Regions from separate parts of the Oceanobacillus sp. M65 genome, predicted to be linked through region 1. Evidence: predicted binding sites of a transcription regulator. Region 1 holds the regulator's gene; each other region holds the start of a gene.

Region 1 (3,291 bases):
TAAATCCTTCTCATAATCCAAGGCCTTTTGATCAAGGAATTTACTATAGCTTCCATGGTACTTCTTTGTTCTGTGTCGAGAGATTTCGTAAACAATCGATACTGTTTTGTCCAAGAAGTATCTATCATGGGAAACAATTACAACTGCTCCTGGGTAGCTGACTAAATAGTTTTCAAGCCAACCAAGTGTATCAATATCTAAATGGTTTGTCGGCTCATCTAGAATAAGTAGTTGTGGTTTGGTGAGCAATAGCTTCCCTAAGGCAAGGCGTGTTTTTTGGCCACCACTCAGCTCTGTAATTGGTGTGCTATAATCATAATCTTGAAAATGTAGCCCTGTCAGAACTGCTTTAATATCCGCTTCATAGGTATATCCACCACTTTGTTGATATACCTGCTGTAATTGATCATAATCATGTAGTAATTTTTGATAAGCGGTTTCAGATAAACTTGCTGTATCCGCCATTTGGTTTTCAAGCTTGCGAATTTCTTCTTCCTTGCTTACTAGTTCAGAAAACACACCTAGCATCTCATCCCATATAGTTAGGTTGGAGTCGAGAGCAGTATGCTGTGAAAGATAACCAATGGTCAAATCCTTTGGTTTGAAAAGTTCCCCGCTATCATATGTTAATTCTCCGGCCATGATCTTTAAAAGCGTGGATTTACCAGCACCATTTCTACCTACTAGCGCGATTCTGTCGTTCTCTTTTACTTCTAATTTTATATTTGATAGTATTTCATCCGCTCCAAAAGCTTTTGAAATGCCATTAACCTGCATAAGTATCATACGTGTCACCTCATCTCTCTTAGTTTACCTTACCTAGACACATCAGTAAAATACAAGATGCTGTAAAAAATTTCATAATGAATTGTGAAAAGAATCACGACTTATTATTAAGTTTCTGCTAAAATAGAGGGAGAGAGAAATGAAAAATAGACCAATTTTACCAGATTACATAGTATTTTCAGCAGAGTGGGCAACGCGCTGCTCTGTGAAAGATAATTTTAATACATAATTACTGTACCGAAAGAAGGAATAACGATGGATCAAAATAAAATACCACAAGCGACTGCTAAACGATTGCCATTATATTACCGCTTTCTTAATAATTTAAATCACCAAGGTAAAAAACGTGTCTCTTCCAAGGAATTAAGTGAAGCTGTAAAAGTAGATTCCGCCACGATACGCAGAGACTTCTCCTACTTTGGCGCGCTCGGTAAGAAGGGGTATGGATACAATGTTGAATATTTGCTTGGTTTCTTCAGGAAAACCCTGGACCAAGATGAGTTAACCGATGTGGCCTTAATTGGTGTTGGTAATCTTGGTACCGCATTCTTACATTATAACTTTATGAAAAACAATAACATAAAGATCCAAATGGCATTTGATGCAGATGAAAAAAAGGTTGGCTCTACTATTGGCGGGGTTCCTATTTATCACATTAAGGATATGGAAGAAAAGCTTAATGGGATCAAGGTTGCCATTTTGACCATTCCAGCGAGTGAAGCAGACGGGATCACAGATCGGCTTGTTGAGCATGGCATCACGGGTATACTCAACTTCACCCCAGCCAGAATATCGGTACCCAGCCATATTCGTGTGCACCACATTGATCTCGCAGTAGAACTGCAAGCATTAGTGTATTTCTTAAAACATTATCCACTTGTATCAGAAGAGATAGAAGAAATAGAAGAATAAAGTCGTGTTGGCAAAGCCCTTCGTTTTTGAAGGGCTTTTATTTTGTTTAGAAGGAGTTTGGCAGATGAATAAAAAAAGAGAAGATCAGGTCTGTTTTAATCAACCGGAAGAGCGATCCAATCGATGACATGATCGTTGCAATCAATCAGAAGAGCGATCCAATCGATGACAGGAGCGTCGCAATCAACTAGAAGAGCGATTCAATCAATCACATGATCGTCGCAATCAATCAGAAGAGCGATCCAATCGATGACATGATCGTTGCAATCAATCAGAAGAGCGATCCAATCGATGACATGAGCGTTGCAATCAATCAGAAGAGCGACCCAATCAATCACATGAGCGTCGCAATCAACTAGAAGAGCGATCCAATCAATCACATGATCGTTGCAATCAACTAGAAGAGCGATCCAATCAATCACAGGATCGCCGCAATCAATCATAGAAGCCTCCCAATCAACCAAACCCCGCTTCCAATCCAGAATAAACTCCACCACACCCACAGTCCTTATTAAACAAACTACATTTAAAAATAGTCAAAAATAACTGTTTTGTCTGAAAATTATTTAGGGAATAAGACATCTGTCTATTCACTTAGTAATGAGGTATGATTATGACTGGTTTGCTGTTGCAGGATAACTAAACTTTAGGAGGTAAGGTAAATATGAAAAAATTTATAGTTCTCATAACAGTACTTATTATCGCTTTATTCCTTAGTGCGTGCTCTGAGTCAACGAGCAGTGAAGAACCCAGTGATGAGAAAGAAAAAGAAGAAGAAACAGAAGCGGCGGAAGAGCCAGAGGAAGAGGCTGTTCCGGAAGATGATGAATTGTTTGAGGTGCTAGAGGTGAATATTCAGTCTATGATGGATCAAGACATAGATGCCCATATGGAAACCATACATAGCGAATCACCTGCCTACAACAGTACCAAAGACTTATTAGACCAAGTATCTGCTTACACATTGGATATGAAGTTATCTGATCTAGCTGTTGAAGAGAAATCGGAAGAAGAAGCACGAGTCGCTTATACACAGACTTCCATGAAAGTAGATGGACCAGAATACCAGAATAACCTTACGAAGGGTATTCATACATTGAAACCTGAGGACGGGATATGGAAGATATATGGCTCAGAAGTAAAAGAAACCACTCCACTCGATGAAAACGGTGAAGAGATAGAAGAAGGAGCAGCTGAAGATGTTGCGATGGAAGGGCAGTATGCTGATTTGATCACTTCATTAGAAATGCCTTTTAATAGCGATAAATGGGTGCTTGGTAATTATAATGAAGCCCAAGGAGAAGGAATTGCAGAATTTCTTATTAATGGTGAAACGTTTGAGAATTATACAGAGCTATTAACGGTTCACGTTTTCCCAGATGCAGCGGCGAATGGCGGTATTACCACATTTGTTGAAGCGATGGAAACGAATTTAACGAGTATGATAGACGGAGAACTGGAATTTAATCGGCTGGAAGAAACGGATCAGGAGGTTATCTACGAGTTTAGTGTAACGGACGATAGCACACAGTATGATCAGGAAGAAGTAGCGCGTGCCTTTAGCAAAGATGACCACCTTTATGTCGTTCGTTA
Region 2 (3,291 bases), on a different contig from region 1:
ATATTTTGTTTCTTCCTATTTAGTTTGATAGCAGTTTATAGTGGTTCTGGACAATATGAGTCGGCTGACTCTTTTTATTTTTTGAAACGACAAATATTTTGGTATATATTGGGCTTTGCTGTTCTAGCTGCTTTTGCGTTATTGGACTATGATCTAATAAAGCGATGGAGTTTATATTTATATCTATTTAGTGTTCTATTACTTATTTATGTACATTTTTTTGGTGTGATTAAAAACGGTTCACAACGGTGGATTAACTTTGGTTTATTTGAATTACAGCCTTCTGAGTTTTTGAAGTTTTCTCTTGTTTTATACCTTGCGACCCTTTTAAATAAGGTTGGTAACAAAAGGCTTTCATTTAAAAAGAGTATACCGATTATAATAAAAATTGGCATTGTTACCCTTGTTCCATTCGTTTTGGTGTTAGTACAGCCAGATTTGGGTTCTGCCCTCATGGTAGGAATGACTGCCGCTACTTTGGTGTTTATATCGGTGATTTCGAGCAAGATGGTTCTGCTTATTCTTCTTGGAGTAATCGCGCTAGTTTCTGTAATTGTATGTCTCTACTTTGTTGCACCAGAATTATTGATGCAAATCTTTAAACCCCATCAGCTATCTAGAATTTATGGTTGGTTAGACCCTGAACATTTTCCTTCCAACTCTGGATATCAGCTGAAACAAGCAAGAATGGGGATAGGATCAGGGCAGTTAACTGGAAATGGTTTTAATCAAGGAGTGCAAATTCAAAGCGGAAAGGTTCCTGAGGCACATACAGACTTTATTTTTGCGGTGATTGGTGAAGAATTCGGCTTCATTGGTGCTTGTATTTTAGTATTTCTCTATTTCTTTCTTATTTATCGAATTGTACTAGCTACTTTAAATGCAAAGAACCTTTTTGGAGCATACATAGGAATAGGAATTATAGCCTTAATAGCTTTTCAAGTATTTCAAAACATTGGAATGACAATCGGATTAATGCCAATAACAGGGCTTGCCTTGCCATTTATAAGCTATGGAGGTAGTGCATTGTTAACTAACATGGCAGCGATTGGTCTCATACTCAGTATTCAGATGCGAACTAGGAAACATAATTTGTTTGATAAAGGTTTTTCAAACAACTCCGATTAAGGCGTTGATGAAACGTTAAATGAATACTCTGTACACATGAATTGTTTTTGAATAGAAAAAAGTATATTATTAATCTTATATTGCATTAAACTTGAAGGACTTTATTTTTGTGAAATACATCACTTGTAAAATAGTAGAAATTTAGTAGTAAAGGAGCAGGACATTGAAAATAGGTATTGATAAAATTGGTTTTTACGCACCACACTTATATGTAGATATGAATAAACTAGCAATTGCAAGAGACGTGGAACCTGCTAAATTCACGATAGGCATTGGACAAGAAGAAATGGCGTTTGCTCCAATGACACAGGATACGGTAACACTTGCAGCCAATGCTGCCTTAAATATTTTAGATGAAGCGGATAAACAAAAGATTGACTTTGTCATTTTCGGTACAGAAACAGGTATCGACAGCTCAAAAGCATCAGCTGTTTATGTGCATGATCTGCTTGGGATAAATCCTGATGCACGTAGTATTGAAATGAAACAAGCCTGTTATGCAGCTACCGCAGCGATCCAGATGGCTAAAGGGCATATTGCGTTAAATCCAGAAAGCAAAGTATTAGTACTTGCATCGGACATTGCTCGATATGGACTTCGTACTGGTGGGGAAGCTACACAAGGTGCAGGAGCGGTTGCCATGTTAATCAGTGCTGACCCGAAAATACTTGCGCTTGAGGAGAAAAGTGCTTACCATACGAGTGATGTGATGGATTTTTGGCGCCCTACTTATACAGATAAAGCAATCGTTGATGGTAAACTATCAAATGAACAATACATTGAATTTTTTGCGAAGGTTTGGGAGCAATATAAAGTAAAAACAGACGCTTCCTTCTCTGATTTCGAAGCAATTTGCTTCCATCTACCATATACCAAGATGGGGCAAAAAGCATTAAAGCCACTTTTACCTGAGACTGATGAAGTTACACAAAACAGGTTGTTAGAAAATAATGAAGCAAGCAAAACGTATAATAAGCGTATTGGTAATATTTATACCGGCTCGCTTTACCTTAGCCTGCTATCTCTATTGGAAACAAAAGAGGATTTGGAAGAAGGGGCAAGAATCGGGTTATTCAGCTACGGTTCTGGTGCTGTAGGCGAATTCTTTTCAGGTATTTTGCAGCCAGGCTTTAAAGGTGCTCTGCAACCTACTAGGCATAAAGAAATACTTGATTCAAGAAAAGAGATTGATGTTGCCGAATATGAGGAACGATTTAATAACACACTTCCAACCGATGGCTCTACTCTAGAACTAGAGAAGGAAGATGATCCTTCATCAATTTACTTAGCTGGCATAAAAGATCATATGCGTCAGTATGTAAATGATAATAGGTAGTACTATACAGGTGCTTACTGTTTAATCAAATAAAATCCCAAGATACAACTCATGTATCTTGGGATTTTTGTTCTATAATATCTTATTAAAATGGATACTCTCGATTTTCTGCCTGTACACTAATCCATTGCGTGGTTGTGAATTCATCCATAACCCATTCGCCATTAAAGCGCCCGATGCCTGATTGCTTTGCACCACCAAATGGCATATGTGCTTCGTCATTAACGGACATATCATTAATATGAACCATGCCAGTTTCAATACGTTTGGCAACTTGCATGCCTCGATAGCGATCTTTTGTAAAGATAGACCCACTTAACCCAAAAGGAGAATCATTGGCAATTTTAATTGCCGTTTCTTCATCTGATGCACGAAGAAGGGAAGCCACAGGTCCAAACACTTCTTCTTTCGCTGCTGGCATATCGTTAGTAACTTCTGATAAAATAACTGGTTTTATAACATTTCCCTCTGTCTTAAATTCTGTGTGGAGCTTGGCACCTTGATCGATTGTACTTTCTACAAGCTCCTGTATATGCTCTATCTGTCCCTGGTTAATAATCGGACCGATTAACACATCGTCTTCTGCAGGATCTCCTGCCTTAAGTCTTTTGGCAGCTTGCGTGAATGCTGAGACAAAGTCATCGTAAACACTATCGTCTATGATAATGCGATTCAGTGATAGACAAATCTGTCCTTGGTGAAGGAAAGAACCGAAAACGGCCGCTTCGGCTGCTTTCTCAATATCTGCATCCTTCAGTACGAGCATTACATTATTTCCGCCAAGTTCAAGAGAGGTCTCTTTTAAATGTTTACTTGCAAGTTGAGCG
Region 3 (3,291 bases), on a different contig from region 1:
TACAACAAAGTTCATTAAGGCAATAATAAACGCCATTGCCATGAATATGATCATAACAACACCGTGTGTTGTAAATATCTCATTATAATGTTGCGAGTCGAGCAACTGAGCGTCCGGTGTAGCTAACTGTGCACGCATCATTAGTGCGTCAACGCCTCCACGGAAAAGCATAAGGAGCGCAGAAATTAAATACATAATACCAATACGCTTATGGTCAACGGTTGTTAGCCATTCGCGCCATAGATAACCCCATTTTTTAAAGAACGTTAAACCAGCGATAATTGCAAGTAGGGTAATCCCAATTGCAACCATGGAGGCATATATAATCGGACTTGGATGAGGTATCGCAAAACGTTCAAAGAACTCCATATTTTTTACTCCTTTCAAACCTGCTATAAAGTGAAACTCCATTTAAAAAGGAATTATCGAATAGTCAACCGCCTTTTCTCTTAAAAAACTTCACATGCTCAGGCCGGCATGGCAGCACATACGCTGACACACGCCGACCTTATTGTTTAAAACTAGGACATTACTTTCAATTAGTGTTCATGATCTTGCTCGGAATGGTCACTGTGTTCTTCATCTGAATGGTCAGAATGCTCATCATGGCTTTCTTCTGAATCTCCACCATGATTATGACCACCATGCTCCCCTTCTGGTGCAGGCATGAACTCTAGGTGTGTACCTGTGAAGGTTTGTTGACCAAGATGGCCTGGTTCCAGAAGTTCTTCAAACTTATCTTCTGTTATTGGGTCTGCAGTCGTTTGCACTTCCTCCACCCATTCATCAAACTCATCTGGTGAGACGGCATTTACATTGAACGTTTGCTCTGCAAATCCTTCCCCACTAAAGTTAGCATTTCTACCAGAATATTCACCAGGAACATCTGCTGCTAGATGAAGCGTTGTTACCATATCGGACATCGCGTACTTCTGTCCACCCAATTGTGGTACCCAGAAAGCACTTATTGGGCCGTATGAATACAATCTAAATTCAAGCGGGCGATCTGTTGGTACATAAAGATAATTCATTGTTTCTATGTTTTCTTCCGGATAGCTGAAATGCCATTTCCAATCAGAAGAAGATGCGTAAACAACGAGCGGTTCTTCATCATACCCTTCTGGTGTTGCTTCAACCTTGTAGTTACTCTCTACCGATACAAAAGAAAGATAGGCTACAATCAGAACAGGAATCCCTACACAGATTGCCTCAACCCATACATTACCTTCAATATGTGGCGGCTTATAATCCTCGGGCTGTTTAGACGCACGATATTTAACCAGCATAAAAATTAAAATTGCAAAGACTGCAATGACGATAAACGACATAATTCCAATGGAAAGTAAGATAACATCTGCCTGCGTCTGTGCTTGTGGTCCCTTTGGATCCAATACAGCTAATGGCTCACAGCCTGTTAATACAGTAAGTACAGTGAGGATAGCTGCTAGTATCATCCATTTTATTTTCATAGAGATACTCCTTCCTTATAAATTAGCTATATTCTAAAACTACAAAACTATTATTGTTACAAACTTCACAAACATATTATTATCTTAATACCAGATAAGGAGAAAAACAATTAAAAAGTATTTTCTGTCATAAAATGTTCATGGAAATTAGAACAAAAAGTGAACATTTTACAGATGGGGTTTCATAAGCACTTTTAGAAGAGAACATTAGCCCTGACAGGTTAGCTCAATTCAGCGTTAGCTCGGTCGATGGGAACGTGTTTCTGGTTGATTCCCTCGCTTTTGTGGTCGATAGGATATCCTTTTGTCTATTCACTCCCCCTTCTCACAAAAACAAAAACTCCGCCATCAATACTAATTTCCGTAAAAAAAGCCAACCCTATAAGGCTGGCCTCTTTTTGTACCAAAATGCGATCCATTCTAATATATTTTAAACCAAACGCTTTGTCCCAAAGTTATCACAATACCCGTTTCGCCACTTGCTCCTCCAGTAACTCTTTAAAATTATGGAAGGCCAATTGCTCTGTTTCTTTCACGCCATATTGTCGTACTGTAACATCCCCGCTCTCTATTTCTTCATCTCCAATGACAAGTGCATATGGAACTTTCTTTATTTGGGCTTCCCTTATTCTGTATCCTAGCTTCTCATTACGTTCATCTATGTGAACCCTGATTCCTTGTTGTCGCAATTCACCCTGAAGCTTTAAACAATAATCTACATGTACTGCAGCAACAGGAAGTAATTGCACTTGCACAGGTGCCAGCCAGACAGGAAATGCCCCGGCAAAATGCTCGATAAGAATTCCAAAGAAACGATCAATCGAGCCGTATATGGCGCGATGTATAACCACTGGCCTCTCCTTTTCCCCTTTTTCGTTAATATATGTGAGGTCAAATTTTTCCGGCATTTGAAAATCGAGTTGAATAGTGGCGCACTGGTGGCTTCGCTTTAATGCATCTTTTATGTGAAAATCAATTTTCGGACCATAAAACGCGCCATCTCCCTCATTCACCTGGTATGCGACACCCATTTGCTTAAGCACATTTTCTAAAGAATTTTCTGCATGATCCCAGAGCTCATCAGACCCGAGGGATTTCTTTGGACGTGTTGATAGCTCAACAGTATATGAAAAACCAAATGCCCGGTACATGGCATCCACCAACCGAATTGCAGCCTTTACTTCCTCTTCAATTTGATCCTCCCGCACGAAGAGATGGGCGTCATCCTGGCAAAAGGAACGAACTCGAAGCATTCCATTCAAGGCACCACTGTACTCATGCCTGTGAACCTGGCCAAATTCTGCCATTCGTATTGGTAAGTCTCTGTAGGAATATAAATTATTTTTGAAAATGAGCATATGGCCCGGGCAGTTCATTGGCTTCATCGCAAACTTTGTATTGTCTACTTCAGAGAAATACATATTCTCTTTATAATGATCCCAATGGCCAGATTGTTCCCATAACCGCTGATTCATCATAAATGGTGTCCGAACCTCTTCGTAACCAGCTTTTGTTTGTAGTTCTCTTGAGAAAGCTTCTAATTCATTTCGGATGATTTGACCTTTTGGTAAGTAAAATGGCATCCCTGGTGCTTCCTCTGAAAACATGAACAGCTCTAATTGTTTCCCTAACTTCCGGTGGTCACGTTTTTCCGCTTCCTCCCGTAATTGAAGATATTCCTCCAGCTCCTTGTTTTTACGAAATGCTACCCCATACACCCGCTGCATCACTTCATTATTCTGATCACCCTTCCAGTATGCGCCGGACACATGTGTTAGTTTAAAGGCTTTTACCAAACCAGTTCGTGGGAGGTGTGGTCCAC

The links. The regulator Rex, encoded in region 1, represses fermentation and respiration genes when NADH is low (regulators of the CRP and FNR family bind a similar motif). The targets are predictions, from matches to a motif close to TTGTGAAATATTTCACAA.
Region 2: the regulator Rex is predicted to act here: its motif matches at 1,236-1,253, upstream of ACTWPF_RS12400 (hydroxymethylglutaryl-CoA synthase).
Region 3: the regulator Rex is predicted to act here: its motif matches at 1,523-1,540, upstream of qoxA (cytochrome aa3 quinol oxidase subunit II).

The regions. Positions count from the first base shown of each region.
Region 1 is NZ_JBQQCJ010000004.1:7,020-10,310, forward strand. It holds gene abc-f (ribosomal protection-like ABC-F family protein) at 1-786, opposite strand, end outside; gene ACTWPF_RS15160 (redox-sensing transcriptional repressor Rex) at 1,042-1,698, shown strand; gene ACTWPF_RS15165 (hypothetical protein) at 1,899-2,141, opposite strand; gene ACTWPF_RS15170 (hypothetical protein) at 2,363-3,291, shown strand, end outside.
Region 2 is NZ_JBQQCJ010000003.1:55,999-59,289, reverse strand. It holds gene rodA (rod shape-determining protein RodA) at 1-1,128, shown strand, start outside; gene ACTWPF_RS12400 (hydroxymethylglutaryl-CoA synthase) at 1,292-2,464, shown strand; gene ACTWPF_RS12395 (aldehyde dehydrogenase family protein) at 2,550-3,291, opposite strand, start outside.
Region 3 is NZ_JBQQCJ010000005.1:71,371-74,661, reverse strand. It holds gene qoxB (cytochrome aa3 quinol oxidase subunit I) at 1-369, opposite strand, end outside; gene qoxA (cytochrome aa3 quinol oxidase subunit II) at 540-1,469, opposite strand; gene thrS (threonine--tRNA ligase) at 1,928-3,291, opposite strand, start outside.